DNA from 2 places in the Pseudomonas sp. Lz4W genome. Region 1 is predicted to be linked to the other one. Evidence: predicted binding sites of a transcription regulator. Region 1 holds the regulator's gene; the other holds the start of a gene.
What was found. The regulator sigma-54, encoded in region 1, starts transcription at its own class of promoters, with help from an activator protein. The targets are predictions, from matches to a motif close to ANTGGCATNNANNTTGCTNT.

Region 1 (15,055 bases):
AGCCGCCTTCTGGCGCCTTGGCTTTGATGTAACCGCCTTCGACATCGATTTCTGCGCCCATGGCTTCAAGGCCACGGATGTGCAGGTCGACCGGACGCGAACCGATTGCGCAACCGCCTGGCAACGCAACTTCAGCGTAGCCAAAACGGGCAACCATCGGGCCCAGTACCAGGATCGACGCACGCATGGTTTTAACCAGTTCGTACGGAGCCACCAGGGTTTTGATGGTATTCGGGTTGATTTCGACGCTGAGTTTTTCATCGATCACAGGCTCGATGCCCATGCGACCGAACAACTCGATCATGGTGGTGATGTCGTGCAAGTGCGGCAAGTTGGCAACGGTAACCGGGCCATCGCACAGCAGGGTTGCAGCAAGAATTGGCAGAGCGGAGTTTTTCGCCCCGGAAATGCGGATTTCGCCATCAAGACGAGCACCACCGGTAATAATCAATTTATCCATAACAATCTCGACGCCAATGGGCTCAGGGGGCTCAGGTGCGCTCGGCCCAGGCCGCGCTGCTGAAGAATTTCATAGTGACCGCGTGGATACTGCCATCAGCAATCCAAGGGTTCAAATGGGCATAGATGCTTTGTTGACGCTTAACCGGGCTCAAGGCCACCAGTTCGTCACTAATCACGTTCAGCTGAAAGTTGCAGCCTTCGCCCTCAACTTCTACCTGGGTTCCAGGCAGCTTTCCTTCAAGAAAGCTCTTCACTTCTACGGCCTGCATGCTCAACCTCAATCGGCGCCTGATGCGCGCGGGTCGGCCATCATACAAAAAAGCCCCGCGCCTGCGAACCCCACTTAACAGGACTCTGACGGGGGGCTTTTCTATAAATGGCTATTAATGATGTGCCAGCAACTCGGTCAAGCCCGAGACCTGGGCGATTTCGCGCATGTCTTCGGGCATTGCCTTGATGCTCAATGGCTTGTTCAGGGCTTGTGCATCACGGATGTAACAGAGCAGCAGCGACAAACCGACGCTGCTGGATTTGGTGACCGCCGAGCAATCCACCACCAGGGTCTTGGCCAGAGCCTTTTTGATCAGGGCCTGACCTTCCTTGCGCAAGCGAGGGCCGGTCTGATAGTCGAGTACGCCGCTGAGGCGCAACTCGCTTTCGCCGGCCAGGGTCACTGCCGCCTCACTCATTGGCCGGCAGCCTTGGGAGCTGCTTGATCGGTAACTTGCTTGGCCTTGGCAACTTCGCCTGCCCAGTTATCGATGGTCTTGTCCAGATTGTTGCCATTGCGCTGCATGGCGTCGGCGAACTGGTCACGGAACAGCTTGCCAATATTGATACCGTTGATGATCACGTTACGGACTTTCCACTCGCCGTTGACCTTGTTAAGGGTGTAGGACAGCGGATAAATCGCGCCCTTGTCGCCCTTCACCGTCATGTCGACGCTGGTGCGATCGCCACTTTCATCCTTGGCCGGCGACACGGTAATGCCTTCGTTCTTGAACTCGAGCAAGGCATTGCCATAGAACTGCATCAGGCTGCGCTTGAAGTTTTCCTGGAAGCGCTGCATTTGCGCCGGGGTGGCGTTACGCGAGTACTTCACGGTCATGATGCTTTTGGAAATACCGTCGACGTCCACCACAGGCCCGACAATGCCGTTAAGGGCATCGTAGAACTTGCTCGGGTTGGTCTTGTACAGCTCTTTATTGGCGGACAGGTCTGCCAGCAAGCGGTTGGTGGTATCTGAAACGATGTCGTGGGCAGACTGCCCCGGAGCAGCATTTGCCACCAAAGGAAGGGCTGCTGCCAGAATTACCAGCAGGCCACGGCGCAAGAGAGAAATCATCTAAAAGCTCCTTATTTGGCTTCTTTGCTAACGGTGTTGAGCAGGAATTTCCCGATCAGATCTTCAAGGACCAACGATGATTGCGTGTCATGGATGGTGCCACCATCTTTGAGCACAGCGTCTTCGCCGCCGACGCTGATACCGATGTATTTCTCCCCCAGCAAGCCAGCCGTGAGAATAGACGCTGTCGAATCGGTCGGCAGGTTATCCACGCTCTTTTCGAGCTGCAGGGTGACCCGGGCAGTGAAGTTGTCCCGGTCCAGATCAATTGCCGTGACCTTGCCGATGGTCACGCCCGCCATGGTGACTTTGGCGCGCACGGTAAGACCGGCAATATTGTCGAAGTAGGCGTAGAGCTTGTAGGTGTCGGTGCTGGCGGTCGGGGACAGTCCACTGACTCGCAGGGCAAGCAACAACAAAGCCAGGATGCCAGCCAGCAAAAACAGGCCGACACCGATTTCCATGGTGCGGTTTTGCATCAGAAATCTCCAAACATCAAGGCAGTCAAAATAAAGTCCAGCCCGAGGACTGCCAACGAGGCATACACCACGGTCTTGGTAGTGGCACGGCTGATCCCCTCTGAAGTGGGCTCACAGTCATAACCTTGGAACACGGCAATCCAGGTCACCACAAAGGCAAAAACGATGCTTTTGATGATCCCGTTAAGTACGTCACCACTGAAGGTTACGCTGTTTTGCATGTTGGCCCAGTATGAGCCGTCGTAGACGCCCAGCCAGTCAACCGCGACCCACGAACCACCCCAGATCCCGACCACGCTGAAGATCATCGCCAGTATCGGCAGGGAAATGAACCCGGCCCACAAGCGCGGGGCAATGATGTATTTAAGCGGGTCGACCCCGATCATTTCCAGGCTGGACAGTTGTTCGCTGGATTTCATGTTGCCAATCTCGGCGGTCAGGGCAGAGCCCGCACGCCCGGCAAACAACAGCGCAGTGACCACCGGCCCGAGTTCACGCAGAAGCGTCAGGGCAACCATCTGCCCGACCGCCTGCTCGGAGCCGTAGCTGGACAGGATACTGAAGCCTTGCAGCGCCAGGACCATGCCGATGAACACACCGGACACCACGATAATCACCAGCGACATGACGCCCACGGAGTGCAGCTGCTTGAGCAACAGTCCGAACCCGCCACCAATGCCGCCACGCCCCAGCAAAGAATGAAAGAGGAATATCCCCGAACGGCCCAGTACCGAGACGATATCGATACCGGCCCGGCCGAATAGTCCGACACGATCCATAATTGAATGCTTGCGCATCAGCGCTTCCCCAGAAGATCGGTTCGGTAGTCCGACGCCGGAAAGTGAAACGGAACAGGACCATCCGGGTCGCCGTTCATGAACTGACGAATACGCGGGTTATCGGCGTTCATCAACTCTTCGGGCGTACCCTGCCCCAGCACCTGACCATCGCCGACTACATACAGATAGTCAGCGATACTCGCTGTTTCAGCCAGGTCGTGAGAAACCACGATGCTGGTGATGCCCAAGGCATCATTGAGCAGACGAATCAGGCGAACCAGAACCCCCATTGCGATGGGGTCCTGCCCGACAAAAGGTTCGTCATACATCAGGATCTGCGGGTCCAGGGCAATCGCACGCGCCAGGGCAACCCGGCGCTTCATGCCGCCAGACAACTCGTCGGGCATCAGATCAATGGCTCCGCGCAGTCCCACCGCCTGCAATTTAAGCAGCACGATGTCGCGAATCATTTCTTCCGGCAACTGGGTGTGAACCCGTAGCGGGAAGGCCACATTCTCGAATACGTCCAGGTCGGTGAACAACGCCCCGCTTTGAAACAACACCCCCATGTGCTTACGGGCATCGAACAGATCACTGCGCGACAACGTCGGCAGGTTCTGACCGTTGACCCACACCTCACCGCTGCTGGGACGCAGTTGCATTCCCATCAAACGTAAAAGGGTGGTCTTGCCGCAGCCGGAAGGCCCCATGATTCCCGTGACTTTGCCACGCGGAATCAGAATATCGACATTATTGAAGATGCTGCGCGTACCGCGCTTGAAGGACACTCCCTTCAGCTCGACCGCGTAGGCGTTATCGGCGCTCATCTAAACTCCTTGCGATGCAGCCTCTGCCTCTCACCCGGACACTTTGCCCCTTTATCGGGAGGCGCGTTCCCTGAGCGGGCCGAACTGGCGGCGAACTATAGCACTGCTGATAGTGACCGCCCAAGGCCGAAGGAGTGCCGTATCAGGTTCCAGACAGCGAAATAAATTCGATTCAGCTGTAATCCCGGCAGTAGTTTGTAGCGCAGACAACAAAGCACGACGATCTAGCGTGAGGGAATTGCGCATTACCGCTATAATCTTTGCCTTTTCTCAGGCTATCTGACTTCAAACATGAGCCAATCCAGCGACCTGATCCAATCTGCTCAGCGTACCATCCGCCTCGAACTGCAAGCCGTAGAAGGTTTGCTGGCTCATATCGACGCAGACTTCGTACGCGCTTGCGAGATGATTTTGGCCAGCAAGGGCCGGGTAGTCGTGGTCGGCATGGGCAAGTCCGGGCATATCGGCAACAAAATTGCTGCGACTCTGGCCAGCACCGGTACCACCGCTTTTTTCGTCCATCCGGCCGAAGCCAGCCATGGCGACATGGGCATGATTACCCGAGATGACATTATTCTCGCGCTGTCCAACTCGGGGTCGACTGCAGAGATCGTCACCCTGCTGCCCCTGATCAAGCGTTTGGGTATCCAGTTGATCTGCATCACCGGCAACCCCGAGTCGCCACTGGCCAAAGCCGCCGATGTCAGCCTGGACGCCCGCGTGGCTCAGGAGGCCTGCCCGTTGAACCTGGCACCGACCTCCTCGACTACTGCCGCGCTGGTGCTGGGTGATGCTCTGGCCATAGCCTTGCTCGAAGCCCGTGGCTTTACCGCTGAGGACTTTGCCTTTTCGCATCCCGGTGGAGCCCTGGGCCGCCGCCTGCTGCTGAAAGTCGAAAACGTCATGCACTCGGGCGCAGACTTGCCGCAGGTTGTCCGCGGCACGCTGCTCAAGGATGCATTGATGGAAATGACGCACAAAGGTCTCGGCATGACCGTGGTTATAGAAGAAGATGGTCGCCTGGCCGGAATCTTCACTGACGGTGACTTGCGCAGAACCCTGGATCGCGAAATCGATATCCGCAACGCAAGCATTGATGCAGTCATGACCCCCCATGGCAAAACCGCACGGGCCGACATGCTCGCCGCCGAAGCCTTGAAAATCATGGAAGACCACAAAATCAACGCACTGGTTGTAGTCGACAAGGAAGACCGGCCGGTTGGTGCCTTGAACATGCACGACTTGCTACGCGCAGGAGTGATGTAATGACCCTTGAACTACTCAAGCGCGGCAAAGACATAAAACTTGCCATTTTCGACGTTGACGGGGTTTTGACCGACGGCCGCCTGTACTTCCTTGAAGACGGCAGCGAGTTCAAGACCTTCAACACGCTGGACGGTCTGGGTATCAAGATGCTGATGGCCGCCGGGGTTCAGACCGCGATTATCAGCGGCCGTAAAACCCCGGTGGTTGAACGTCGCGCACAAAACCTGGGGATCGCGCACCTGTATCAGGGGCGCGAAGACAAGTTGGTGGTATTGGACGAGCTTCTTGGCCAACTCAACCTAAGCTATGAACAGGTCGCCTATTTGGGCGATGATCTGCCTGATTTACCGGTTATCCGCCGAGTTGGTCTGGGCATGGCAGTTGCCAATGCTGCCAGCTTTGTTCGCGAGCACGCCCATGGCGTCACTCAGGCACGAGGCGGAGAAGGTGCCGCACGCGAATTCTGCGAGTTGATTTTGCGCGCTCAAGGCCGTCTAGACGCGGCCCACGCAGCCTACCTATAGAGTTTTCCATGCTGAGCAAAAAGATCCGTAACATCCTGTTATTCACGGTCATTGCTGCGTTGTTCGCATCAGTTGGCTACTGGAATATCAGCCCCGAACGTTTTCTCGACACCCCTAAAGCGGCCGTCGATGAAAGCGCTATCGACTATTACGCGCTTAATGCGCGCAGCCTGCAGTTCTTGCCGGACGGCAAACTGCAGTATGAAATGACATCCGACAAAATCGAGCATGTGCTGTCATCGGAAGTCACCCTGATGACCAAGCCCGACCTGCAAATGTACCGCGGCACGGCCTTCCCGTGGCACGTACAGAGCGAGCGCGGAGAAGTTAATCCGGACGGCACCGAGGTCGAGCTGATCGACTCGGTACGTGTGGCCCGCACAGATGAAAAAAATCGCACTACGGTTATTACCAGTTCCCGCATGACTGTATTCCCCCAGAAGCAATATGCGCAGACCGAGCGAGACGTTAGAATCGACGGCGCTGGCGGCGTAACAACTGGCAAGGGCATGAAAGCATATTTGAAAGACGGCAGGATGGACCTGCTGTCCAACGTAAGAGGACAGTATGAGTCTCGTTAAATCCCTCCCTTTATTGCTCAGCCTGAGCGCAGCACTGGGAAGCGTGAGCGCCTGGGCTCTGCCGAACGATAACGAACAGCCAATCCGCATCCAGGCCAATGAAGCCCAGCTGGATGACAAACAAGGCGTCGCGACCTACAAGGGCGATGTAATCATCACCCAGGGCTCGATGAAAATCACCGGCAACACCGTCACTATTACCCGCAATGCTGCGGGTGAAATTGATATCGTGACCTCAGTCGGCAACCTGGCCTATTTCGAGCAGCTGCAAAAAGCAACCGACTCCAAGCCGGTTCAGGCCTACGCCGTAACCATTCAGTACCATGCGCCGCAAAACCGCATTGTGCTGATCGACAAGGCCAAGGTCATCAACGACGGCAACACCACCGAAGGCGAGAAGATCGTCTATGACACGGTGAAACAGGTCGCAAACGCCGGACGCGCCAATGGCTCCACAGTCACCGCACCACGCCCGCGCATCGACATGGTGATCCAGCCGAAGAAGAAAACCGACCAGCAGAAGGCCCAGTAATGGCAACCCTCAAAGCCCAGCATTTGGCTAAAAGCTACAAGAGTCGCCAGGTGGTACGTGATGTCAGCCTGTCAATCGACAGCGGGCAAATCGTGGGTTTGCTCGGCCCTAACGGTGCAGGCAAGACCACATGCTTCTACATGATTGTCGGCCTGGTCCAGGCTGACCAGGGACGCGTACTGATCGACGACCTGGATGTCAGCCACCAGCCCATGCACGGCCGCGCACGCGCCGGCATCGGTTACCTGCCCCAGGAAGCCTCGATCTTTCGCAAGCTTTCGGTCGCCGATAACATCATGGCGATCCTCGAAACGCGCAAAGAACTCGACAAGGCCGGTCGTCGCAAGGAACTCGAAAGCCTGCTGCAGGAGTTCCACATCAGCCACATCCGCGACAGCCTCGGCATGAGCCTGTCCGGTGGTGAGCGACGCAGGGTCGAAATCGCCCGGGCACTGGCAACCGCCCCGAAATTCATCCTGCTCGACGAACCCTTTGCCGGCGTTGACCCGATATCTGTGGGCGACATCAAGCAAATCATTCATCACCTCAAGGCCAAGGGCATTGGCGTACTGATCACCGATCACAACGTCCGTGAAACCCTCGACATCTGCGAAACCGCCTACATCGTCAACGATGGGCAGTTGATAGCCGAAGGTGATGCTGAAACCATTCTGGCCAATGAATTGGTCAGAGAAGTGTATCTGGGCCACGAGTTCCGCCTGTAAGGCCAGATGCATCGCGAATTTCCGGGCGCCAAGGACAGCAAAAAGTCGTCACGACTTTTATTACCTTGGTGCTCTAGGCAAACGCACCGGTTTCAGGCATATAATTTGCTTATGTTTGGCGCTCACGCGCCTTGGTAGTGGATGGCGCCATGCGCGCCGGCGAATAAGGTCTTAAGCCCCAGCCATGAAACCATCGCTAGTCCTGAGAATGGGCCAGCAGCTGACGATGACACCGCAGCTGCAACAGGCCATCCGCCTGCTCCAATTGTCGACCCTGGACCTGCAACAGGAGATCCAGGAGGCTCTGGAATCCAATCCGATGCTCGAGCGCCAGGAAGACGGCGACGACTTCGACAATTCAGATCCTTTAGCCGACAACATTGAGCAAAAACCCAACAGCGACATCCAGGAACCTTCCTATCAAGAGTCCGCGCCTACTGTGGACAACCTGGAAGAAGGCGACTGGAGCGAACGCATTCCCAATGAGCTACCCGTCGACACAGCCTGGGAAGACGTTTATCAAACCAGCGCCAGCAGCCTGCCCAGCAACGATGATGACGAATGGGACTTCACCACCCGCACCTCGGCCGGTGAGAGCCTGCAAAGTCACCTGTTGTGGCAACTGAACCTGGCACCGATGTCCGACACCGACCGACTGATCGGCGTCACCCTCATCGACTGCATCAACAACCAGGGCTATCTCGACGAAACTCTCGAAGAGATCCTTGAGGCGTTCGATCCCGAGCTGGACATTGAACTCGATGAAATCGAAGCCGTTCTGCACCGTATCCAGCAATTCGAACCGGCCGGCATTGGTGCGCGCAACCTGAGCGAGTGCCTGCTGCTGCAATTGCGCCAGCTACCGGCCAACACGCCCTGGTTGAACGAAGCCAAGCGCCTGGTAACCGATTACATCGACCTGCTGGGCGCCCGCGACTACAGCCAGCTCATGCGCCGCATGAAGCTCAAAGAAGACGAACTGCGCCAGGTCATCGAACGGGTACAGAGCCTTAATCCACGTCCGGGGTCGCAGATCGAATCCGGCGAAGCCGAATACGTCGTGCCTGACGTGATCGTTCGTAAAGACAACGAACGCTGGCTGGTCGAGCTTAACCAGGAGTCGGTACCGCGCCTGCGGGTCAACCCGCAATACGCAGGATTCGTTCGTCGTGCCGACACCAGCGCCGACAACACCTTCATGCGCAATCAGCTGCAAGAAGCGCGCTGGTTCATCAAAAGCCTGCAGAGCCGCAACGAAACCCTGATGAAAGTGGCGACCCAGATCGTGGAGCATCAGCGCGGTTTTCTGGAGTATGGCGACGAGGCAATGAAACCTTTGGTACTGCATGACATTGCAGAAGCCGTCGGCATGCACGAATCAACCATTTCCCGGGTCACCACCCAGAAATTCATGCATACCCCGCGGGGCATTTATGAATTGAAGTACTTTTTTTCCAGTCACGTCAGCACCTCCGAAGGGGGTGAATGCTCGTCCACTGCGATACGCGCCATCATCAAAAAACTGGTGGCGGCTGAAAATCAGAAAAAGCCGTTGAGTGACAGCAAGATCGCTGGTTTACTGGAGGCACAAGGTATTCAGGTGGCCCGTCGCACCGTCGCCAAGTACCGCGAATCCTTAGGGATAGCGCCTTCGAGCGAACGCAAGCGTTTGATGTAAGCCACGGGCCACAGCGTTTCAGTGGCAGGCTGGTCGGCCTGCCACTTTATGCAATGGCAACAGAAGGAGAAACTGCATGCAAGTCAACATCAGTGGACAACATCTGGAAGTCACCCAAGCGCTCCGCGACTCGATCAACGAAAAATTCGCACGGCTGGAACGTCACTTCGACAAGATCACCAATGTGCAGGTGATTCTCTCTGTTGAAAAACTAAAACAGAAAATCGAGGCCACCCTCAACATTCACGGTGGCGAAGTTGTCGCCAATGCCGTCGATCCAGACATGTATGCGGCCATTGACAGCCTCTACGACAAGCTTGATCGCCAACTGAAAAAGCATAAGGAAAAGACCCAAAGCCTGCTCCAGGGCGCCACGGGTCGTTAATACTCCATAACCATGATTCGACTTGAAAATATCCTGACCCCCGGCCGTTCCTTGGTGAACGCGCCGGGCGGCAGTAAAAAGCGCGCACTCGAACAAATTGCCACCCTGATCAGCCGCGAAGTGCCGGGTCTGGAAATGCAAGATGTCTTCGAGAGCCTTATTGCCCGTGAAAAACTGGGATCCACCGGTTTTGGTAACGGCATCGCCATCCCCCATTGCCGCCTCAAGGGCTGCGAGTCGCCTGTCAGTGCCTTGCTACATCTTGACGCTCCCATAGATTTCGACGCCATCGATGGCGCGCCGGTCGACCTGTTGTTCGTTTTGCTGGTGCCAGAAGCTGCTACCGACGCACACCTGGAACTGCTGCGGCAGATCGCCAGCATGCTCGACCGCAAAGATGTGCGTGAACGATTACGCAGCGCACCCAGTAACGAAGCGCTGTATCAGGTTGTTCTGGACGTACAGAACGGTTAATTATCATGCGCCTAGTCATTGTCAGCGGACGCTCCGGCTCCGGTAAAAGCACCGCCCTCGCCGTCCTCGAAGATAACGGTTTCTATTGCATCGACAACCTGCCCGCCGGCTTGCTGCCAGAGCTGGCGGAACGTGCACTGATTCATACTGAACTGGCACAGCCGCTGGTGGCGGTATCGATCGATGCGCGAAACCTGCCAAGCCATTTGTCACGCTTTCCGCAATTGCTTGAAGAAGTGCGCAACCGGCATATCCAGTGCGATGTTCTGTACCTCGACGCCGATGAAGAAACCTTGCTCAAGCGCTTCTCGGAAACCCGTCGGCGGCATCCACTGAGCAGCGCGAGCCGTTCACTGGCCGAGGCCATTCGTGATGAGAGCCAGTTGCTCGGGCCCATTGCCGACCTTGCCGACCTGACGATCAACACCACCAATCTGAACCTGTATCAGCTGCGCGACACCATCAAGCTGCGCCTGCTGAACAAGCCTGAACCCGGCACCGCCTTTCTGGTCGAGTCGTTTGGCTTCAAGCGCGGCATGCCGGTCGATGCCGACCTGGTATTTGACGTGCGTTGCTTGCCCAACCCCTACTGGAAGCCCGAACTGCGCGAGCTGTCAGGGCTGGATCAGCCCGTTGCGGATTACCTGGCAGCGCAGCCTGATGTCGAAGAGATGTTCCAGGACATCTCCAGCTACCTGCTCAAATGGCTACCCCGCTTCGCCGCCAGCAACCGCGCCTATGTCACCATAGGGATCGGCTGCACTGGCGGTCATCACCGCTCGGTGTATCTGACCGAGCGACTCGGCAAATGCCTGCAACAAACTCTGAAGAATGTCCAGGTTCGCCACCGCGACCTTACTTGAAAGGATCAACCCCGCGATGCCTGCACTGGAAATTGAAATCATCAACAAGCTGGGCTTGCACGCTCGGGCATCCGCCAAGTTCGTAGGCATAGCCGGACAGTTTCCATGCCAGGTAAGAGCAGGACGTACCGCAGAATCCATGGTCGATGGTAAAAGCATCATGGCCATGATGATGCTGGCCGCTGGCAAGGGCACAAAGATCCACCTCAAGACCGAGGGCGAACAAGAGCAGGAAGCACTGGATGCACTGGTCAAACTCATCAACAACTACTTTGACGAGGGCGAATAGCCAATTGCAGGAGCGCCGCTAGACGCTCCCCCGGCAGTTTGCAGCGTTTACCCCAACGCCGTATCCATCACCATCATCAAGCAGAACCCGACGCATAACCCCAGGCTTGCAAGCTTCTCGTGACCATTGCGCCGCGACTCGGGGATCACTTCTTGCGTCACCACCAGCAACATGGCTCCGGCTGCCAGCGCCAGGCCCAGTGGCAACAACACCTCGGCCAAATTCACCAGCCAGGCACAGAGCAGCGCAAATACCGGTTCGACCAGACCGGAAGCGGCGCCAATCAGGAATGCCTTGACCCGCGACATCCCGGCACCCGCCAACACTAATGCGATCACCAGACCTTCCGGCACATCCTGCAGGGCGATGCCCATCGCCAGGCTATCGGCATCCGGCATGCCTCCCCCTGCCGACACCCCGACCGCCATTCCTTCAGGAATGTTGTGCGCCACAATCGCAATGACAAACAACCAGATACGTGGCGCAATCAGCGGCTCGCCAGGCCGGTTGAGGAACATCTCCGGCCCCGCTCCGCTGACCTTGCGATCGAGCAAAAACAGACAGAACGCTCCCAGCAGGATGCCCGCGCTGACCAGCCCGCTCGACGCCCATGATGACAACCCCAGGCTTTGGGCCGACGCAATGCCGGGCACAACCAGCGAGAAAGCCGTGGCTGCCAGCATCACCCCGGCCCCGAAGCCCAACAAGGTATCGCTCACCGCCACCGGCATTTTGCGGATGACCAGTACCGGTACTGCGCCTAAAGCGGTGCCCAGCGCGCAGAGCGATCCACCCTGCAACGCCCGCAACATTCTTGGCTCAAGGTCCAGCCAGAGCAGTCCCTTGGCCACCAACAAGGCCGTGCCCGCCAACAGCAAGAGCATGCCGAGGGCATAACGGAACATCCGCACCCCGCCGACTGCCAATATTTGCGTGCCCATAATCGGCCCGAATCCTTTTAAGTAGGCTCAGGCAATCGCTGCTTGATACCGGCGCGCCACTTCTGGCCAATTGATCACGTTGTAAAACGCATTGATGTATTCCGGACGGCGATTCTGATAGCGCAGGTAGTAAGCGTGCTCCCATACGTCGAGCCCCAGAATCGGGGTGTTGCCATTCATCAGCGGGCTGTCCTGGTTGCCGCTGCTTTCCACCACCAGGGTCTTTTGCGGGGTCACGCTCAACCATGCCCAACCGCTGCCAAAACGGGTCAGGGCGGCCTTGGTGAAGTTCTCCTTGAACAGTTCCAGGCCACCCAGTTGCTGATCAATCGCCTTGGCCAGCGCACCGTCCGGATTACCGCCGCCCTGCGGGCTCATGACTTGCCAGAACAGCGAGTGATTGGCATGTCCGCCACCCTGGTTGATGACTGCGGCCCGCAGCTTTTCCGGCAGTTGCTGAACTCCGGCGAGCAATTTTTCAACCGGCCACTGCGCCCATTCAGTCCCTTCCACTGCGGCATTCAGGTTGTTGATATAGGTCTGGTGATGCTTGGTGTAGTGAATCTCCATGGTTTGCGCATCGATATGCGGCTCAAGTGCGTCGTAGGCATAAGGCAAGGCAGGCAAGGTAAAAGTCATATCAATGTGCTCCTGGATGATGGCCGCTGACTGTTGAAAACCCGTGACCGGACTGCGCCACGGGTCTTTTGAGCAACAGATTGGAACGCGGGTATTCGCCGTGATCGCTGATGAAGTTCAAAAGCTCGACATAGGTTTTGCTGCTCTGACGCAGCGCTGCTTCTCGCAATGCCGGCCCCAGACGCGGGTTCTGCATGGTTTGCAACAAGCGCTGGTGAATGGCGCAGAGGTACTCGACGCTCTCCTCTGGCTGATTGAGGCGCAGATGCAAATCTGCCAGGTTGTGGTGCGAAATAACGCAGGCCGCCACCGCCTCATCGGCATCACTCCAGCGCTCGAGCAGTACCTGGGCCAGCGCAAGCGCTTGCAGATAATGCTCGCGGGCATCGACCAGCTCGCCCTCAGCGAAACAGCGATTGGCTCTTTCGATCGTGCGTTTCCAGTGCTCCATGTGAACCTCCAGGCGAGGGGTTAAACGCCGCCGGCTGTCAGCTTCTCGGGATCGAGCAAGACTTCAAGCTGGCTGCGTGGCAGATCTGTGTATTCAAGGGCAACGTCTATCACCGGGCGCCCCTGTTGATAGGCGGTCTTGGCTATTTCAGCGGCCTTTTGATAGCCAATGATCGGATTCAGCGCCGTCACCAGAATCGGGTTGCGCGACAGCGCTTCCTTTAGCTTGGCGTCGTTAACCTTGAAGCTGGCGATCGCCTTGTCCGCCAGCAAACGGCTGGAATTGGCCAGCAGTTCGATGCTGCCCAGCAGGTTGCGGGCAATCACCGGCAACATCACATTCAGTTCGAAATTGCCGGACTGACCGGCGATGGTGATCACCGTGTCATTGCCGATCACCTGGGCCGCAACCATGGCCGTGGCTTCAGGAATCACCGGGTTGACCTTGCCCGGCATGATCGAAGAGCCCGGCTGCAAGGCTTCAAGCTCGATCTCGCCCAGGCCGGCCAGCGGGCCGGAGTTCATCCAGCGCAGGTCGTTGGCGATTTTCATCAGCGATACGGCCGTAGCCTTGAGCTGGCCCGAGACGGATACGGCGGTATCCTGCGAACCGATCAGGGCGAACAGGTCTTTACCCGGCGTGAACTGCACATGGGTCAGTGCGCTGAGCTGCTGACTGAACAGCCCGGCGAATTGCGCATGCGCGTTGACCCCGGTGCCCACAGCAGTGCCACCCTGTGCCAGCGATTGCAGGGCCGGCTGCAGGTCGTGCAAGTGCCCGATATTGGCCCGCAGCTGCTGCGCCCAGCCATTGAGAACCTGGCTCATGCGCACCGGCATGGCGTCCATCAGGTGCGTGCGGCCGGTTTTGACGTAAACGTGAACCTGTTCAGCCTTATGCTCAATCACCTGCACCAGATGGGACAGCGCCGGCAGCAGCTCCTCATGCAGGCCCAGCGCGGCGCTGACGTGAATGGTGGTGGGGATGATGTCGTTGCTGCTTTGCCCGCAGTTGACGTGATCATTGGCATTGACCGCCTCTCCCAGTACCCGGGAGGCCAGCGTGGCAATCACTTCGTTGGCATTCATGTTGGAGCTGGTGCCCGAGCCGGTCTGGAAAATATCCACCGGGAAGTGCTCCATGAAATCGCCGGCCAAAAGAATCTGCGTGGCCTCGACTATGGCGCTGCCCTGCGCTTCGCTGATCTGCTTGAGTTCTACGTTGGCCTTGGCCGCGGCAGCCTTGGCCAGGATCAGTGCGCGAATGAATTGCGCGGGCATGCGCTGATGACTGATCGGGAAGTTATTCACCGCACGCTGGGTTTGGGCGCCATACAGCGCAGCCTCAGGCACGTGCAATTCACCCATGCTGTCACGTTCGATACGGGTATTACTCATCGGGAAATCCTTGCAGCAGTTCTGTTAGAGAAATGGAGGGCTCGAGCTCGCAGGTTGCCAATCGCCAGGCAAAGCTTTGCCAGTGCTTGAGGCGGCAGGCACACAGGGCTTGAGTTTCGATATCGCGCAGCGGACGCCAGGCGTGGTCCAGACACAGGGTGCGCCACTGCCAGGGCAGCGCAGTGTCGCTTGCGGTGTCCAGCAGCAGCCGGAAGCTGGTCACGGCAATCGTCCAGGGCGACGTTGACGTGCAGCAGGCCAGATAGCGGCCCTCGGCCAGGTAGTGCTCAATCAGGCGCGGTTCATCAGGCGCCAGCCCGCAACGGATCTGGCGGCTCATCCAGCGCCAGCTTTCCAGATAAGGCCCTTCATGCAAGGCAGAACTCATGACCCAGGCTCACTCGATAATGAGATTCAT
Region 2 (15,055 bases), 420 kb from region 1:
CGAAGGCTTGAGCTTCCTCGAAGTGGCAGAAAGCGCGACTCACCACGAGATGGCCGATCTGTACGCCAAAGCCCTGCCGGCCTACATCGCCAAAGGTATCGAGTTCGATTTGCTGAACCCGGTGCTGGCGACCTTTGACCTGGAAAAACTGGGCAAGGCGATCAACCACGAGCGCGATCAGCAGTTCACCTACCTGGGCCTGCAAACCCTGTACGACCGTTACTTCATCCACAAGGATGGCGTGCGTTTCGAACTGCCGCAGATCTTCTTCATGCGCGTGGCCATGGGCCTGGCAATCGAAGAGAAGCAAAAAGAAGACCGTGCCATCGAGTTCTACAACCTGTTGTCGTCCTTCGACTACATGGCTTCGACTCCGACCCTGTTCAACGCCGGCACCCAGCGTCCACAGCTGTCCAGCTGCTACCTGACCACAGTTCCGGATGACCTGTCGGGCATCTACCACGCGATCCACGACAACGCCATGCTGTCCAAATTCGCCGGTGGCCTGGGCAACGACTGGACTCCGGTACGTGCACTGGGTTCATGGATCAAGGGCACCAACGGCAAATCCCAGGGCGTGGTCCCGTTCCTCAAGGTAGTGAACGATACCGCCGTAGCCGTTAACCAGGGTGGCAAGCGCAAAGGCGCTGTCTGTGCCTACCTGGAAACCTGGCACATGGACATCGAAGAGTTCATCGAGCTGCGCAAGAACACCGGTGATGACCGTCGTCGTACCCACGACATGAACACCGCCAACTGGATCCCTGACCTGTTCATGAAGCGCGTCTTCGATGACGGCCCGTGGACCCTGTTCTCGCCATCCGAAGTACCGGACCTGCACGACCTGACCGGCAAGGCCTTCGAAGAGCGTTACGAGTACTACGAAGCCCTGTCCCAGTACCCGGGCAAGATCAAGCTGTTCAAGACCATTCAGGCCAAAGACCTGTGGCGCAAGATGCTGTCCATGCTGTTTGAAACCGGCCACCCGTGGCTGACCTTCAAAGACCCGTGCAACCTGCGCAGCCCGCAGCAGCACGTGGGCGTGGTCCACAGCTCGAACCTGTGCACCGAGATCACCCTGAACACCAACAAGGACGAAATCGCGGTCTGCAACCTGGGCTCGATCAACCTGCCGAACCACATCAAGGACGGCAAGCTCGATACCGACAAGCTCAAGCGCACCATCGATGTAGCCGTACGCATGCTCGATAACGTAATCGACATCAACTACTACTCGGTGCCACAAGCCCGCAACTCGAACTTCAAGCACCGTCCGGTCGGCCTGGGGATCATGGGCTTCCAGGACGCGCTGTACCTGCAGCACATTCCATACGCCTCGCAAGCGGCCGTGGAATTTGCCGACAAGTCGATGGAAGCGGTCAGCTACTACGCGATCCAGGCGTCCTGCGACCTGGCAGACGAGCGTGGCGCTTACGAGACGTTCCAGGGTTCGCTGTGGTCCAAAGGCGTACTGCCACTGGACTCGCAACAGATCCTGATCGAACAGCGCGGCCAGAAGTACATCGACGTTGACCTGAACGAATCCCTGGATTGGGCACCGGTTCGCGCCCGTGTTCAGAGAGGCATCCGTAACTCCAACATCATGGCCATCGCACCGACCGCCACCATCGCCAACATCACTGGCGTATCGCAGTCGATCGAACCGACTTACCAGAACCTGTACGTGAAATCGAACCTCTCGGGCGAATTCACCGTGATCAACCCGTACCTGGTTCGCGACCTCAAGGCCCGCGACCTGTGGGACTCGGTCATGATCAACGACCTGAAGTACTACGACGGTTCCGTGCAGCAGATCGAACGCATCCCGCAAGAGCTTAAAGAGCTGTATGCCACTGCGTTCGAAGTCGACACCAAGTGGATCGTTGACGCCGCCAGCCGTCGTCAGAAGTGGATCGACCAGGCTCAGTCGCTCAACCTGTACATCGCCGGCGCTTCGGGCAAGAAGCTGGACGTGACCTACCGCATGGCCTGGTACCGTGGTCTGAAAACCACTTACTACCTCCGTGCCCTGGCCGCGACCAGCACCGAGAAGTCCACCGTCAACACCGGCAAGCTCAACGCGGTGTCCAACGGCAACAACAGCGAAGACGTGGTTGCCGCGCCTGCCGGTCCTGCACCGGTGCCAAAGGCTTGCGCCATTGACGAGCCGGATTGCGAAGCTTGCCAATAAGCTGAGCCGTCAGACGGCTTGACCGCCTGACCGAAACCCCCGTTAAACCCTGGTAACAGTTGGGTTTAACGGGGGTTTTTTTATGGGCAACACACCCGCGTCCAGCGCTGGCAAGCCGGCTCCCACAAGGAGGTCACCAGCCCGTTGTCGGAGCCGGCGATTGGCCATAAGCACCCACAACGGTGCATCAGCGCTACAAAATGAATCACTCTGCACACCTCTGCCCGCCAATCCCCTTCAAATATGTTCAACCTGAACACCGACCTCTATGCCCTCTGCCCGCTTTTTTCTGTTTTGACATCTGGCCCGAAACAGGCCCGCTTATTGCTCTAGCCCCAGGGTGCCACTGACCACGGCCCTACCCATTCGAGGCGGAGAAATACAACATGAGTGCACCCGGCGAATTTCCTTTAAGCGAAGCCCCGCGTTCTGCACGCAAGGGGCTGCTATCGATTTCCATGGTGTTGTTCAGCTTCACGTTCTTTACCGGCACCATGTTCGCCGGCGGCAAACTGGGCATGGCGTTCAACTTCGTCGACATGCTGTGGATTGCGGCCATCGGTAACAGCCTGCTGGCCCTGTATGCCGCCGCACTGGCGCTGATTGCCGCCCGCAGCGGCCTGAATACGGTATTGATGGGGCGTTTTTGCTTTGGCGAGGCCGGCAGCCGTCTCTCGGACTTTCTGCTGGGTTTTGCCGAGCTGGGCTGGTTCGCCTGGGGCACGGCCACCGTGGCCATCGTACTGGTGAAAATGCTCGGCCTGGCTGAAGGCTTCACCTGGCCGCTGATGGTGTTTTTCGGGCTGGGTTTCAGCATCACCGCGATTATCGGCTACAGAGGGCTGGACGTGCTGTCGCGGGTCTCGGTGCCGCTGATGTTTGTCCTGTTGATCGTGTCCATGTACATCGCCACCCGCCATGTCGGCGGCTTCAAGGGCCTGGCAGCGGTAATCCCCCACGAAGCAATGACCTTCTCGGCCGCCATCACCATGGTCTTCGGCACGTTCGCCAGCGGCGCGACCCAAGCCACCAACTGGACCCGGCTATCGCGCACCGGGCGGATTGCCGTCATCGCCAGCGTGGTCAGTTTTCTGCTGGGCAATGGCCTGATGATAGTGGCCGGCGCATGGTGCGCCATGGTCTATCAACAGGCCGACATCGTCAGCGTGATGATGCTCCAGGGCCTGTCGTTCGCCGCGGTAGTCATGCTGTGCCTGAACCTTTGGACGATCCAGGGCCCGACCATCTACAACGTGTCGGCGGCAGCCTGCCATCTGGTGCGCAGCGAACGGCGCCGCACCATGACCCTGATCGCCGCTGCCGTCGGCGTGGTGCTGGCCATTGGCGGCATGTATGAAATGCTGATCCCGTTTCTGGTGCTGCTGGGCTCGATCATCCCGCCCATCGGGGGCGTGATCATGGCCGACTTCTGGTATCGCCATCACGGCAAATACCCGACGCTGGCCAGTGTGAAACTGCCGCGCTACAACGTCCCGGGCCTGACCGCCTACGCCTTCGGCGCACTGCTGGCCTACTGCTCACCGTGGATTGCGCCGCTGGTTGGAATTGCCGCTTCCGCCGCGTGCTACATCCTGCTGCTGGAAATCAGCCGCCGGCGTGCCGTGCTGCCCGTCGTGCAGGAGGACATTTGAGCCTCACGGTTGCAGAAATTCTGGGGCTGGCCGGCCTGGAAGAAATGACCCTGCGCGCCGGTGCCTGCAACCTGCAACGCAACGTGCGCTGGCCCTACGTGGCCGAGAACGAAGGCCTGAGGCAATGGGTCATGGGCGGCGAACTGGTGTTCGTCACCGGCATCAACCATCCCCGGGACGAGGCCAACTTGCTGCGTCTGGTGCACGAAGGCGACGCCAGCGGCATTGCCGGGCTGGTGATCCTGACCGGAGATGCCTTTATTCAGCGTATTCCGGACTCGGTCATAGCTCTGTGCGAGGAATACGGTCTGGTGCTGATCGAACAGCCGTACTTGCTGAAGATGGTTATTGTCACGCACCTGATCGGCACGGCGCTGGTACAAATGGGCCAGACCAAGCGTTCACGCCACGACATTCTGGCGCAGTTGCTCAGCGGCGATTATCCGAGCCTGGCCACTGCCCGCCAGCGTGCGGCGCACTTGAAACTGCCTCTGGACGGCCCGCGACGCCTGGTGGCAATGCGGCTGTCGGCGGTCGGCGTGCTGTTCGACAACCATGCCCCGGATGCCGCAGAACGGTTATTGCAACAAACGCGACAGGCCGTACAGGATCATCTGGATATCTGGGCCCGTGCCCTGCCCCGCGCGCTGCCGGTCATCGTCCAGGGGGATCTGTTCATCCTGCTGCTGAACGAGGGCGAAACCATTCGCGCCGAACTGGGCTGCCTGTATCGCGACTTGCATGCCATGATCGGTGACATGGCGCTGTTCATGGGGGTGGCGAGCAAGGCAGAGGATTGCGGCCACTACCATCAGGCGCTGAACGAGGCGCGCCAGGCCCTGGATGTTGCAGAAAATCTGCGCCCGGCCAGCGGTTTCTGTGATTTCAGTGAGCTGGGGGTGCTGCGCCTGTTGCAGGCCATTGGCGAACGCTCGGTGATCGAGGCATTCGTGCAGCAGACCCTGGGTTCCATGATCGAGCCCCGGCGCAAGCAACCCCACAGCCTGCTTGAAACCCTGGACGCCCTGCTCCAGGAAAACGGCAATGCCCTGCAGGCGGCCCGGCGTTTGAACATTCACCGAAACACCATCAACCAACGGATACAACGCATCGAGCAACACAGCGGACAATCGCTCGATGACCCACTTTTCAGAATGAATGCTTCGGTTGCCCTCCTCGTGTGGCGCATGACCGAAGCCCAACGACAGGACCAAGCATGAACATCATCAATGCCACGCTACGTAAAACTCCAGGCCTGTATACGGTCAGCTGCGAGGGCGAGCGCATTAGCGCCATAACCCAGCAGTGCGCCAGTGTGATGGCGCAGGCGGGCGATATCGACGCTCAAGGCCAATTGCTGATCGCGCCCCTGGTGGAACCGCATATCCACCTGGATGCCGCCCTCACGGCGGGCCAGCCCGAGTGGAACCTGAGCGGCACGCTGTTCGAAGGCATCGAACGCTGGGCGCAGCGCAAGGAAACCATCACCCATGAAGACACCAAACAGCGCGCCCACACCACCATCCGCATGCTGGCCGAGCATGGCATTCAGCATGTGCGTACCCATGTCGACGTCACCGACCCGACGCTGGCTGCCCTCAAGGCGATGATCGAGGTCCGTGAAGAAGCCCGGGGGCTGATCGACCTGCAAATCGTCGCCTTCCCCCAGGAAGGAATCGAGTCCTACGCCGGCGGCCGTGAGTTGATGATCCGTGCAGTGGAGATGGGCGCCGATGTGGTCGGCGGCATTCCGCACTTTGAAAACACCCGCGAGCAAGGCGTCAGCTCGATCAAGTTTCTGATGGACCTGGCTGAGCGCAGCGGTTGCCTGGTGGACGTGCACTGCGACGAAACCGACGACCCGCACTCGCGCTTTCTTGAAGTGCTGGCCGAAGAGGCCCGGGTCCGCGGTATGGGCAGCCGGGTAACCGCCAGCCATACCACGGCCATGGGGTCCTACGACAATGCCTATTGCTCGAAACTGTTTCGCCTGCTCAAGGCTTCGGGGATCAATTTCGTTTCGTGCCCGACCGAAAGCATTCACTTGCAAGGGCGCTTTGACAGCTTTCCAAAACGCCGCGGCGTGACCCGCGTGGCCGAACTGGACCGCGCCGGGATGAACGTGTGCCTGGGCCAGGACTCGATCAAGGACCCCTGGTATCCGCTGGGTAACGGCAACATTCTGCGGGTGCTGGATGCGGGTTTGCACATCTGCCACATGATGGGCTTCGAAGACCTGGCACGTTGCCTGGACCTGGTCACCGACAACAGTGCCCGCACCCTCAACCTTGGCGAGGGTTATGGCATCGCCGTCGGCCGGCCGGCGAACCTGGTGATACTGGACGCCGACAGTGATTACGAAGCAGTACGCCGCCAGGCCAAGGCCCGGGTCTCGATCCGTGCCGGCAAAGTGCTGATGACCCGGGTACCGGAGCGGGTTGAATTCAACAGACCCTGAAGCCATTGTGGGAGCTGGCTTGCCAGCGGTACAAACGACGCGGTACAGCTGCAACACCGCACCGCTGCAATCGCCAACAGGCTGGCTCTCACAATCAGTAGCAAGCCCCCTGCTTCAACAACAAAAAGCCCCGGCATTGGCGTGCCGGGGCTTTTTGTCGTGCTGCCCGCTATCAGGTCATCTGAATAATGGTCTGCATGATGGTGCTTTGGGTCGAGATGGTCTTGGCGTTGGCCTGGTAGTTGCTCTGCGCCTTGATCAGGTCCACCAGTTCACTGGTCAGGTTGACGTTGGAGTCTTCCAGCGAGTTGGACTGGATCGCGCCCAGGCTGCCGACCTTCGGCGCATCGTAGCCGGCCAGGCCCGAAGCGAAAGTCTCTTTCCAGGCAGTACCGCCCGCCGGCTGCAGGCCTTGTTCGTTGGTGAAGCTGGCCAGCGAGATCTGGCCAATGGCACGGCTCTGGTTGTTGCTGAAGTTGGCGAACATCACGCCTGAACCATCGATGGTCAGGTTGTTGATCTGGCCGGTAGCGTAGCCGTCCTGGGTTGGCGGGTTGCGCGAGGTGTCGGTGTTGTACTGGGTGGTACTGGCCATGTTGATGCCAAAGCCGTCATCTTTGGCCTTGGCGCCGTTGGACACCCATGCACCATTGACGGTTGCGCCAGGCATCCAGTCCGCGACAGTCAAAGTGCTGCTGATGATGTCCGGGCCTCCGGCAACCGGGTTCGGCGTCGTGACGCTGACCAGGGCACCGGTCGAATCGAAACTCATGGTCGAGGCCACCGGATCTTTGGCGCCGGCGCCGCTGACCGGGCTGCCATCAGGGTTGCGGCCGTCGATCAGGGTGTAGGTCTTCCAGGTGTTGGAACCGGTCTTCACCATGTACTGATCCATCGGGTGCGGGTTGCCCTGGGTATCGTAGACGGTGGTGTTGAATTTTTTGCTGTAGCTGGCGGTCTCGCCCGGGTCGAACTTGTTCACGACCTGATCAATAGTGTCGGCATTGGAGTTCAGGTTGATCGTGGACTCCACCGAGCCGGTCGGCTTGGGCGCCAGGTTGGAAGTATCGATACGCAGGTCGGTCAAGGTGCCGTTGACGATATTGCCGTTGGCATCCACGCCATAGCCCTGCAAGCGCGACGTGCCGTCTGTGCTGGTCACGTAACCGTCCTTGTCGGACTTGAAGGTCCCGGCGCGGGTGTAGCTCAGGGAGCCATTGTCACTGAGCACGAAGAAGCCGCTGCCGGAGATGCCCATGTCCAGCAGGTTGCCGGTGTTATTGATCGCCCCCTGGCCAAAGTTTTGCGAGACCGCCGCCAGGTTGACGCCGCTGCCGACCGTCTTGCTGCCGATCCCCAGCTTGCTGGCCGAGTAGATATCGGCGAACTCGGCACGGGACGCCTTGAAGCCGGTGGTGGCGACGTTGGCGATGTTGTTGCCGGTAACGTCAAGTTGCTTGTTGGCCGCATACAGGCCGCTAAGGCCGATATTGAATGACATGTGTCTCTCCTTGGGTCGGCTTAGAGGCCAATGGTCTGGACTTTGGATATGCCAATGCTGCCCAGGCCTGCGAGGTTGAGCATGATTTCACCGCCGGTCTTACTCAGGGTCACGCTGTTGACCGTGGCTGGCAGGTAGGTGGTGAGCGCGGTAGTGGTCGTGTCGGTTTTACTGGATGCGGTAAAGGTGTAGTTACCCTTGTCCAGCAACAGGCCGTCGTCATCCTTGCCGTCCCAGGTGAAGTCGACATTGCCGGCTTTCTGGGTGCCCATGTCGATGGTCCTGACCACCTCACCGTCCGCATCGGTAATAGTGATGGTGGGTTTGGAATCGGCATCCTTGACCACCACGGTGCCGTTAAACGGCTTGCCGCTGGCGGGGTCGACATAGGCTTCGCCGGTTTGCACTATCACCGAACGGCCCACCAGCGACGACGCCTGCAAGGCTTGCGACGACTGCAGGCCACCCGTGATGGAATTCACCGAATCGTTCAGGGTGGTGATGCCCTCCAGGCTGCTGAACTGCGCCAGCTGGGCAACGAACGCCGTGTTGTCCTGCGGGTCCAGCGGGTTCTGGTTTTTCAGCTGGGTGACCAGCAATTGCAGGAATGCATCCTTGCCCAGGGAGCTACTGCCGGCAACGGCCTTGGACGCCCCGCCCAGGCTGGTGTCGGTGGTCGTGGTCCGGGCCGAGTTGGCGAGTACCTGATTAAGGGTCGGGCCGCTGGTGGAATCGGTCACACTCATTTGCGTCGTCCCTTATCACTGACCGAGGGTCAGGACCTTCTGCATCATGGTTTTGGCGGTGTTCATCATTTCCGCGTTGGTCTGGAACGAACGGCTGGCAGAAATCATGTCAGCCATTTCTTCAACCACATTGACGTTGGGGTAGTACACGTAGCCCTTGGCGTCGGCAGAAGGATGGCTGGGCTCGTAACGGGCCTGGAGCTCGCTCTGGTCCTCGACCACACCCAGCACCTGCACGCCTTTGCCGGCACCGTCCTGGTTCTGGAACAGTGAACCGTCGGTGCCGTTTTGCGCGCCCTGAAACATGGTGGCAAACACCGGGTGCCGCGCGCGGTAAGTCTGGTCGATGCTCGACGACACGGTATCGGCGTTGGCGATGTTACTGGCGACGGTGTTCAGGCGCGTGGTCTGCGCGCTCATGCCACTACCGGCGATATTGAAAACACTGGCTAGAGACATGAATTACTCCCCGCGCAGGGCTGACATCAGCCCTTTGAATTTGCTGTTGAGCAAAGTGAAGCTGGCCTGGAAGTTGACCGCATTCTCTGCGTAGTTCGACTGTTCCAGCTGTGCATCCACCGTGTTCTGGTCAATCGACGGTTGCATCGGCACCCGGTACTGCAGTGACTCGTCGCCACTGCTCAGGCCCTGGGCTTCGATGTGCCGGCCGTTGGTCTTGTTCAACGCAAACGTGCCGTTCTGGTTTTTGTCACTTTGTGCGGCGAGCACGGAGGCAAAATCCAGGTCCCGAGCCTTGTAGTTCGGGGTATCGGCATTGGCGATATTGTTCGCCAGCACTTCGGCCCGCTGTGCGCGGAAGCCCAGGGCCTGTTCGTGGATACCGAGCGCTTTATCGAAGCTGATGCTCATGTCGGGAAACCTTTGTGGGCTGACCTGAACGCAATTCAGGCTTTATATGACATGAACTGAGCAAACCCCGTGCCAATTACCTAAGGCCCATATTTCAGGGCTTTGCAGGGAGATGGGGCGCGGCAATGTCATAAAAGCGGCAATGCCTGACCGCTGACTGCCGTTTTTCTGCCGCCCCCTCCCTGCTCCTGCAGGGAAAGATTGGCAGGCATAAAAAAGGAGCCGTACAAGGGCTCCCGTTTTGCTTACTTGGCCTGGTAAATGATCCCCGGGCTGCATTGCACCATCTGGTAATGATCCGGCAAGCCATTAAGCGCTTCGGAGGCCCCCAAAAACAGGTAGCCGCCCGGCTTCAAGGTGCTGTGAATGCGCAGCAAGATGTCTCTCTTCACTTCAGCCGAAAAATAGATCAGCACGTTGCGACAAAACACGATGTCGAACTTGCCAAACCCGGCGTAGCTGTCCAGCAGGTTGAAGGAGCGGAACTCGACCCGGCTCTTGATTGCCGCTTTGAGCACCCAGCGCCCGGGCCCTTTGGGGTCGAAATAGCGCTGCAAGCGCTCTTGCGACAGACCGCGACCAATCGCCAGGTTGTCGTATTCGCCGGTTCTGCAGGTATTGAGCATCAAGCTGGAGAGGTCGGTGGCCACAATTTGCACCCCGGCTTTCAACTGTCCCGGATTGCTGCGCTCAAACTCGTCAATCGCCATCGACAGCGAGTAGGGTTCCTGCCCCGAAGAGCACGCCGCCGACCAGATACGCAGACGCTGACCGGGACTGGCCTTGATCTGCTCGGGCAGGACTTTGTTCTTCAGTACTTCATAGGGGTAGGTATCGCGAAACCACAGGGTTTCGTTGGTGGTCATGGCATCGACCACCTGCTCGCGCAACCCGCTGCGGGGCTGGCTCTGAATGCGCTGAATCAGCTCGCCCAGGGACTTGATCCCTTGCTGCTCCATCAGCTTGTTGAGACGACTGGAGACCAGGTACTGCTTGTTCTCACCCAGCAAAATGCCACAGGCTTTTTCCAGGAAAACCCGGAACTGTTGAAAATCCAAATTAGCCGTCGACAAATGATCGCGCCTCTTAAATCGTTTTGACCGCCAGGGATGAACCCTGGCTATGGTCTGCTGCTTTGATCCGGTCTACTACCCGGGATGCCAGGTCATCGGGGCGAAACTTGGCCAGGAAGTCATCGGCACCGACTTTCTTGACCATCGCCTGATTAAATACACCGGACAATGAAGTATGCAGAATGATGTGCAAATTTTTCATGCGTGGATCGTTACGAATCTCGGCGGTCAGGGTATAGCCGTCCATTTCCGGCATCTCGATATCCGAAATCATCATCAGAAGCTCTTCGGCCGGGTCCTTGCCCTCACCCGCCATGTTGCGCAGGTAGTCCAGCGCCTGACGGCCGTCGTTCAGCGATATCACCTCGACCCCGACCGTTTGCAGGCAACGGGCAACCTGTTTGCGCGCCACCGACGAATCATCGACCGTCAGCACCCGCAAAGACAGCGCTCTGGCTTGGGTTTCGACATCTACCACCCCCTGGGAAATGGTTTCCGGCGAAGGCGAAACTTCAGCCAGAACCTTTTCCACATCGATGATTTCCACCAGTTGCTCGTCCAGTCGCGTCACAGCCGTCAAGTAATGGTCGCGACCGGCACCCTTGGGTGGCGGATGAATGTCTTCCCAGTTCATGTTGACGATACGCTCGACCGAACGAACCAAAAAGCCCTGGGTCTTGGTGTTGTACTCGGTGATGATGACAAACGGGCTGCTTTGATCTTGCAGGGGACCCGACCCGGTGGCCATTGCCAGATCGAGAATCGGGATGGTCGCCCCGCGAATATTCGCCACTCCACATACCACTGGATGGGATTTGGGGATCATTGTCAGCTTGGGGCATTGCAGCACTTCCCTGACTTTGAACACGTTGATCCCGTACAGCTGTGGCCCGTCCAGACGAAACAACAACAGTTCAAGGCGGTTTTGCCCTACCAGTTGAGTGCGCTGGTTAACCGCATCCATCACCCCGGCCATACTCAGCTCCTGTTAAAACTTTAAGTTACGACACACATTGCCCGGCAAACGGCACGGGCTTTGCTATTTATCTGCCATGAACGCTAAAACGACAAAATCCTGCCACGTGCCGCGCTGCTGTTTCAGCCTGCTTGCGGCCTTGTGCCTGACGGTTATCGGCATGCCGTCCCACGCCGATGAATTCACATCGCCTGATCAGCTTATCGGCGTGACCCAGGGCTTTCTTGAATTTACCGTCGAAGACTACCTTGCCACTGGTCAGATCGAGGGCCGCTATCAAATCCAGGTCAACAACCTCGACCCCCGGCTGCGCCTGGCCTGGTGTGACAAGGAATTGACAGCCAGCCTCGAGAGCCCGGCCCAACCCATGGGCCGCGTCATTGTGCGCGTACGCTGTGAAGGGCTCTCACCCTGGACCATCTTTGTTCCGGCACAGGTCAAACTGTTCCGCGATGTCGTCACCGTGACCCACCCCCTGCAGCGCGGCATGGTCATCGACTACGCCGATGTCACCCTGCGCGAGCGCGATATCAGCCTGATCAAACAGGGCTACCTGACCGCGACCGAGCTGGCAGTGGGGCAAAAGCTGCTGCGGCCCATGGTCACTGATCAGGTGCTGACCCTCACCCATCTGGAGCAGGCTGCGGCCGTGCGTAAAGGCGATCACGTGGTGATCAGCGCACGTAGCGGCACATTAAGTGTCAAGATGCCCGGCGAGGCCCTGTCTGATGGTGGCCTCAGCGAACAGATCCGGGTTAAGAACCTGAACTCCAAGCGCGTCATCCGGGCACGGATTACCGCACCGGGCCAGGTTGAAGTAGCACTCTAGGAAAATTGGCATCAGTTTCGCGACTTTCCTACACTGTGCCTTGACGCAGGTCAGTACCGACAAGCAGTCAGCCATGATTAATCGCGCCTAAAGTTTTCCCGGATTTGGCCGAAAACATGGCAAGCGTCCAAATACCCAGAGGTTTTTCGTCATGGTCATCGACTTTAGCCGTCTCAACAGTGCCCCGCCCTTAAGCGGCAGTACCCGCAGCAATGCCAACCAGGAAGCGGGTAGCGCCACGCAAGCGGCCCCTGCAAAAAAACCTGAACAAACCAGTGTCAGCGCCCCAAGCGGTGAATCTGTGCACCTCAGTCAAGAAGCTCAACAGTTGCAGAAAATCAGTGACTCGTTGCGTGACCAACCGGTGGTCGATAAAAATCGGGTTGCCGAATTGAAGCAAGCCATTGCCGATGGCAGTTATAAAGTCGACAGCAATCGGGTTGCCGGCAAACTGCTGAATATAGAAGCTGAGCGCTAGGCCCACGGCCAGTGCCAGGCTTTTGGACGCTTAACACCCATGAGCCCGACATGCACAACATCCACGATGAAAATTTGCTGCAACTGATCAATGACGATCTGGCACCGGCCGAGCAACTGCTCGGCCTGTTGCAGGACGAGTCCATTGCCCTCAAAAGCCGCGACATGCGGGTGCTGGAAAATATTCTGGCGCGTAAACAGTCGCTGATCATCCTGCTTGAACAGCATGGCCGCCGACGCAGCGAGATACTGGCAAGCCTGGGCTTGACCACCAACCGCCGCGGCCTCGAAAGCCTTGCCAGCCACTCCAGCGTGGGCGAGCAATTGCTGACACAGAGCGATCTGCTGAACCAGTTGCTGGCCCGGTGCCAGGCAGCCAACCTGCTAAACGGCCAATCGATCCAGACGCAACAGGCGATCACCGCCAATCAGTTGCGCATCCTGCACGGCGGCGAAGCGCCTTCGCTGTATGACGCCCGCGGCTCGACCTCAATGCTGGATAAACCCCGCGCTTACAGCCAGGCCTGAACCTGCACGGTCACGCTATCTAGACACGCAACACAATGGCAAAATGCCACCCCCCTGCGTGTTGCTGTTTATTGTCCGGAGACCGCTGAACCGTGTTCGATTCCCAAGATGCTCCGCAGCCACCCAAGGTGCTTTCCACACCTTTGGAAGTGGCCTCCAGCCTGCGCATGCTGCAAGAGAGCCATGACCCGCTGATTATTACGTTCCAGGACCGCATCCAGCGCTTCCAGAGCTATGTGGTCGAAGTGGATCGTGAGGGCAACTCCATGGCCCTGGACGAAATGATCCCCCGTGACGGCGAGCGTTTTCTTCAGGACGGCGTACCGTTTCGAGTTGAAGGTTTCCATGAAGGCGTACGCATCGCCTGGGAATGCACCAGCCGCCTGACCATTGACGACGCCCATGACCACCGCTGCTACCGCACCGCCCTGCCGGGCGAAGTGCTGTACCACCAGCGGCGCAACGCATTTCGCGCGGCGCTCAAACTGGCCAATCTGGTGAATGTCGATGTGGCGGGCGAAAAGCTCAAGGCGCCGCTCAAGGGCAAGCTGCTTGATGTATCGGCCACGGGCTGCAAATTGCGCTTCGAAGGCAATATCGGCGAGAGCATGCAGCTGGGCCAGGTGTATGAGCGCTTCAGTGCCGCCCTGCCCTTCGGCGCCATGACAACGGCCGTGGAGTTGCGCTACCTGCATTTTGAAGAGCGCCTCAACGTCACCTTTGCGGGCCTGCGGTTTCACAACATCAGCGGGGCTGTGCAGCGTCAGGTCGAGCGTTTTGTCTATCAACTGCAGCGCGAAGCGCGCCAGTTCGATAAAGACGACTACTGATAAGCCTGTAAAAAAGAAATAAACCTGTAGGAGCGAGCTTGCTCGCGAGCTCTTCAAAGAGAGATCAAAAGCTCGCCCCTACAGTCAGTTCGCTCCTGCCTTCAGGGCTCAGGCCTGGTTTCAGGTTCTGAATGCCCGGTTTCAGGCTCGGGTTCAGGCTCCGGCGCGATGTTGTCCACCATCTGATCCTGCACCACCTGCTCATCCACCCGCGGGTCAAGCGCTGCCACCAGCGGTGAGCTGGACATGCTGTCAGGCATGGCAACGTGATGCAGAGGCGCATCGTCGACCTGGTGCAGGTTGGTGACCGCATTCGGCCGTATGCGCCAAACCAGCAGTAACCCCGCAACGCTGAAAAACGCGTAGAGCATATGGCTGCCAAACAGTTTCATCAGCACCCCGGTCACCAGAGGGCCGATGCTCGCGCCAATGCCGTAGGTCACCAGCAGCATGGCGGTCAGCGAAACCCGGCGCTCGCCTTCAATGTGGTCGTTGGCAAACGCCACAGCCAGCGGGTAAATACAGAACTGCACCAGCGCACTCAGGCAACCTGCTGCAAACAACACTTGCAGCGGCACTGAAGGCAGGATTGCCAGCGGCAATGAAACCACCGCCAGGATCAAGGCAAAGATCCGGATCAGCAAAGGCCGGTCATAACGGTCCGACAGCCAGCCCAGCGGCCACTGCACCAGCAGGCCGGCGAAAATGCAGCAGCCCATATACAGGCCGACCAGTTCGGTGGACAGCCCTTGCTGCGACGCATACAGCGGCGCCAGGCCGTAAAAGGAGCCGACCAGCGAGCCGGCGCCCAGTACCGCAATCAATGACTGCGGTACCCGTTTCATAAAAAATTTCGGGTCCATCGGTGCCGGGTGCAGCGGCGCCGGGTGAATCCGCCGGGTCATGGCCACGGGCACCAGGCAC

Region 2: the regulator sigma-54 is predicted to act here: its motif matches at 11,515-11,534, upstream of flgA (flagellar basal body P-ring formation chaperone FlgA).

What each region holds. Positions count from the first base shown of each region.
Region 1 is NZ_CP017432.1:4,067,901-4,082,955, forward strand. It holds gene murA (UDP-N-acetylglucosamine 1-carboxyvinyltransferase) at 1-460, opposite strand, end outside; gene B195_RS18635 (BolA family protein) at 492-731, opposite strand; gene B195_RS18640 (lipid asymmetry maintenance protein MlaB) at 846-1,151, opposite strand; gene B195_RS18645 (phospholipid-binding protein MlaC) at 1,148-1,807, opposite strand; gene mlaD (outer membrane lipid asymmetry maintenance protein MlaD) at 1,819-2,286, opposite strand; gene mlaE (lipid asymmetry maintenance ABC transporter permease subunit MlaE) at 2,286-3,083, opposite strand; gene B195_RS18660 (ATP-binding cassette domain-containing protein) at 3,083-3,892, opposite strand; gene B195_RS18665 (KpsF/GutQ family sugar-phosphate isomerase) at 4,184-5,158, shown strand; gene B195_RS18670 (HAD family hydrolase) at 5,158-5,682, shown strand; gene lptC (LPS export ABC transporter periplasmic protein LptC) at 5,691-6,263, shown strand; gene lptA (lipopolysaccharide transport periplasmic protein LptA) at 6,250-6,795, shown strand; gene lptB (LPS export ABC transporter ATP-binding protein) at 6,795-7,520, shown strand; gene B195_RS18690 (RNA polymerase factor sigma-54) at 7,705-9,198, shown strand; gene hpf (ribosome hibernation-promoting factor, HPF/YfiA family) at 9,275-9,583, shown strand; gene ptsN (PTS IIA-like nitrogen regulatory protein PtsN) at 9,596-10,057, shown strand; gene rapZ (RNase adapter RapZ) at 10,063-10,920, shown strand; gene B195_RS18710 (HPr family phosphocarrier protein) at 10,937-11,209, shown strand; gene B195_RS18715 (ZIP family metal transporter) at 11,257-12,150, opposite strand; gene B195_RS18720 (superoxide dismutase) at 12,178-12,789, opposite strand; gene B195_RS18725 (hypothetical protein) at 12,791-13,240, opposite strand; gene B195_RS18730 (lyase family protein) at 13,261-14,637, opposite strand; gene B195_RS18735 (hypothetical protein) at 14,630-15,025, opposite strand.
Region 2 is NZ_CP017432.1:3,647,276-3,662,330, forward strand. It holds gene B195_RS16660 (ribonucleoside-diphosphate reductase subunit alpha) at 1-2,191, shown strand, start outside; gene codB (cytosine permease) at 2,578-3,843, shown strand; gene B195_RS16670 (PucR family transcriptional regulator) at 3,840-5,063, shown strand; gene codA (cytosine deaminase) at 5,060-6,301, shown strand; gene flgE (flagellar hook protein FlgE) at 6,474-7,802, opposite strand; gene flgD (flagellar hook assembly protein FlgD) at 7,823-8,548, opposite strand; gene flgC (flagellar basal body rod protein FlgC) at 8,564-9,007, opposite strand; gene flgB (flagellar basal body rod protein FlgB) at 9,011-9,418, opposite strand; gene cheR (protein-glutamate O-methyltransferase CheR) at 9,664-10,491, opposite strand; gene B195_RS16705 (chemotaxis protein CheV) at 10,505-11,467, opposite strand; gene flgA (flagellar basal body P-ring formation chaperone FlgA) at 11,628-12,296, shown strand; gene flgM (flagellar biosynthesis anti-sigma factor FlgM) at 12,448-12,774, shown strand; gene B195_RS16720 (flagella synthesis protein FlgN) at 12,834-13,301, shown strand; gene B195_RS16725 (flagellar brake protein) at 13,394-14,131, shown strand; gene B195_RS16730 (MFS transporter) at 14,233-15,055, opposite strand, start outside.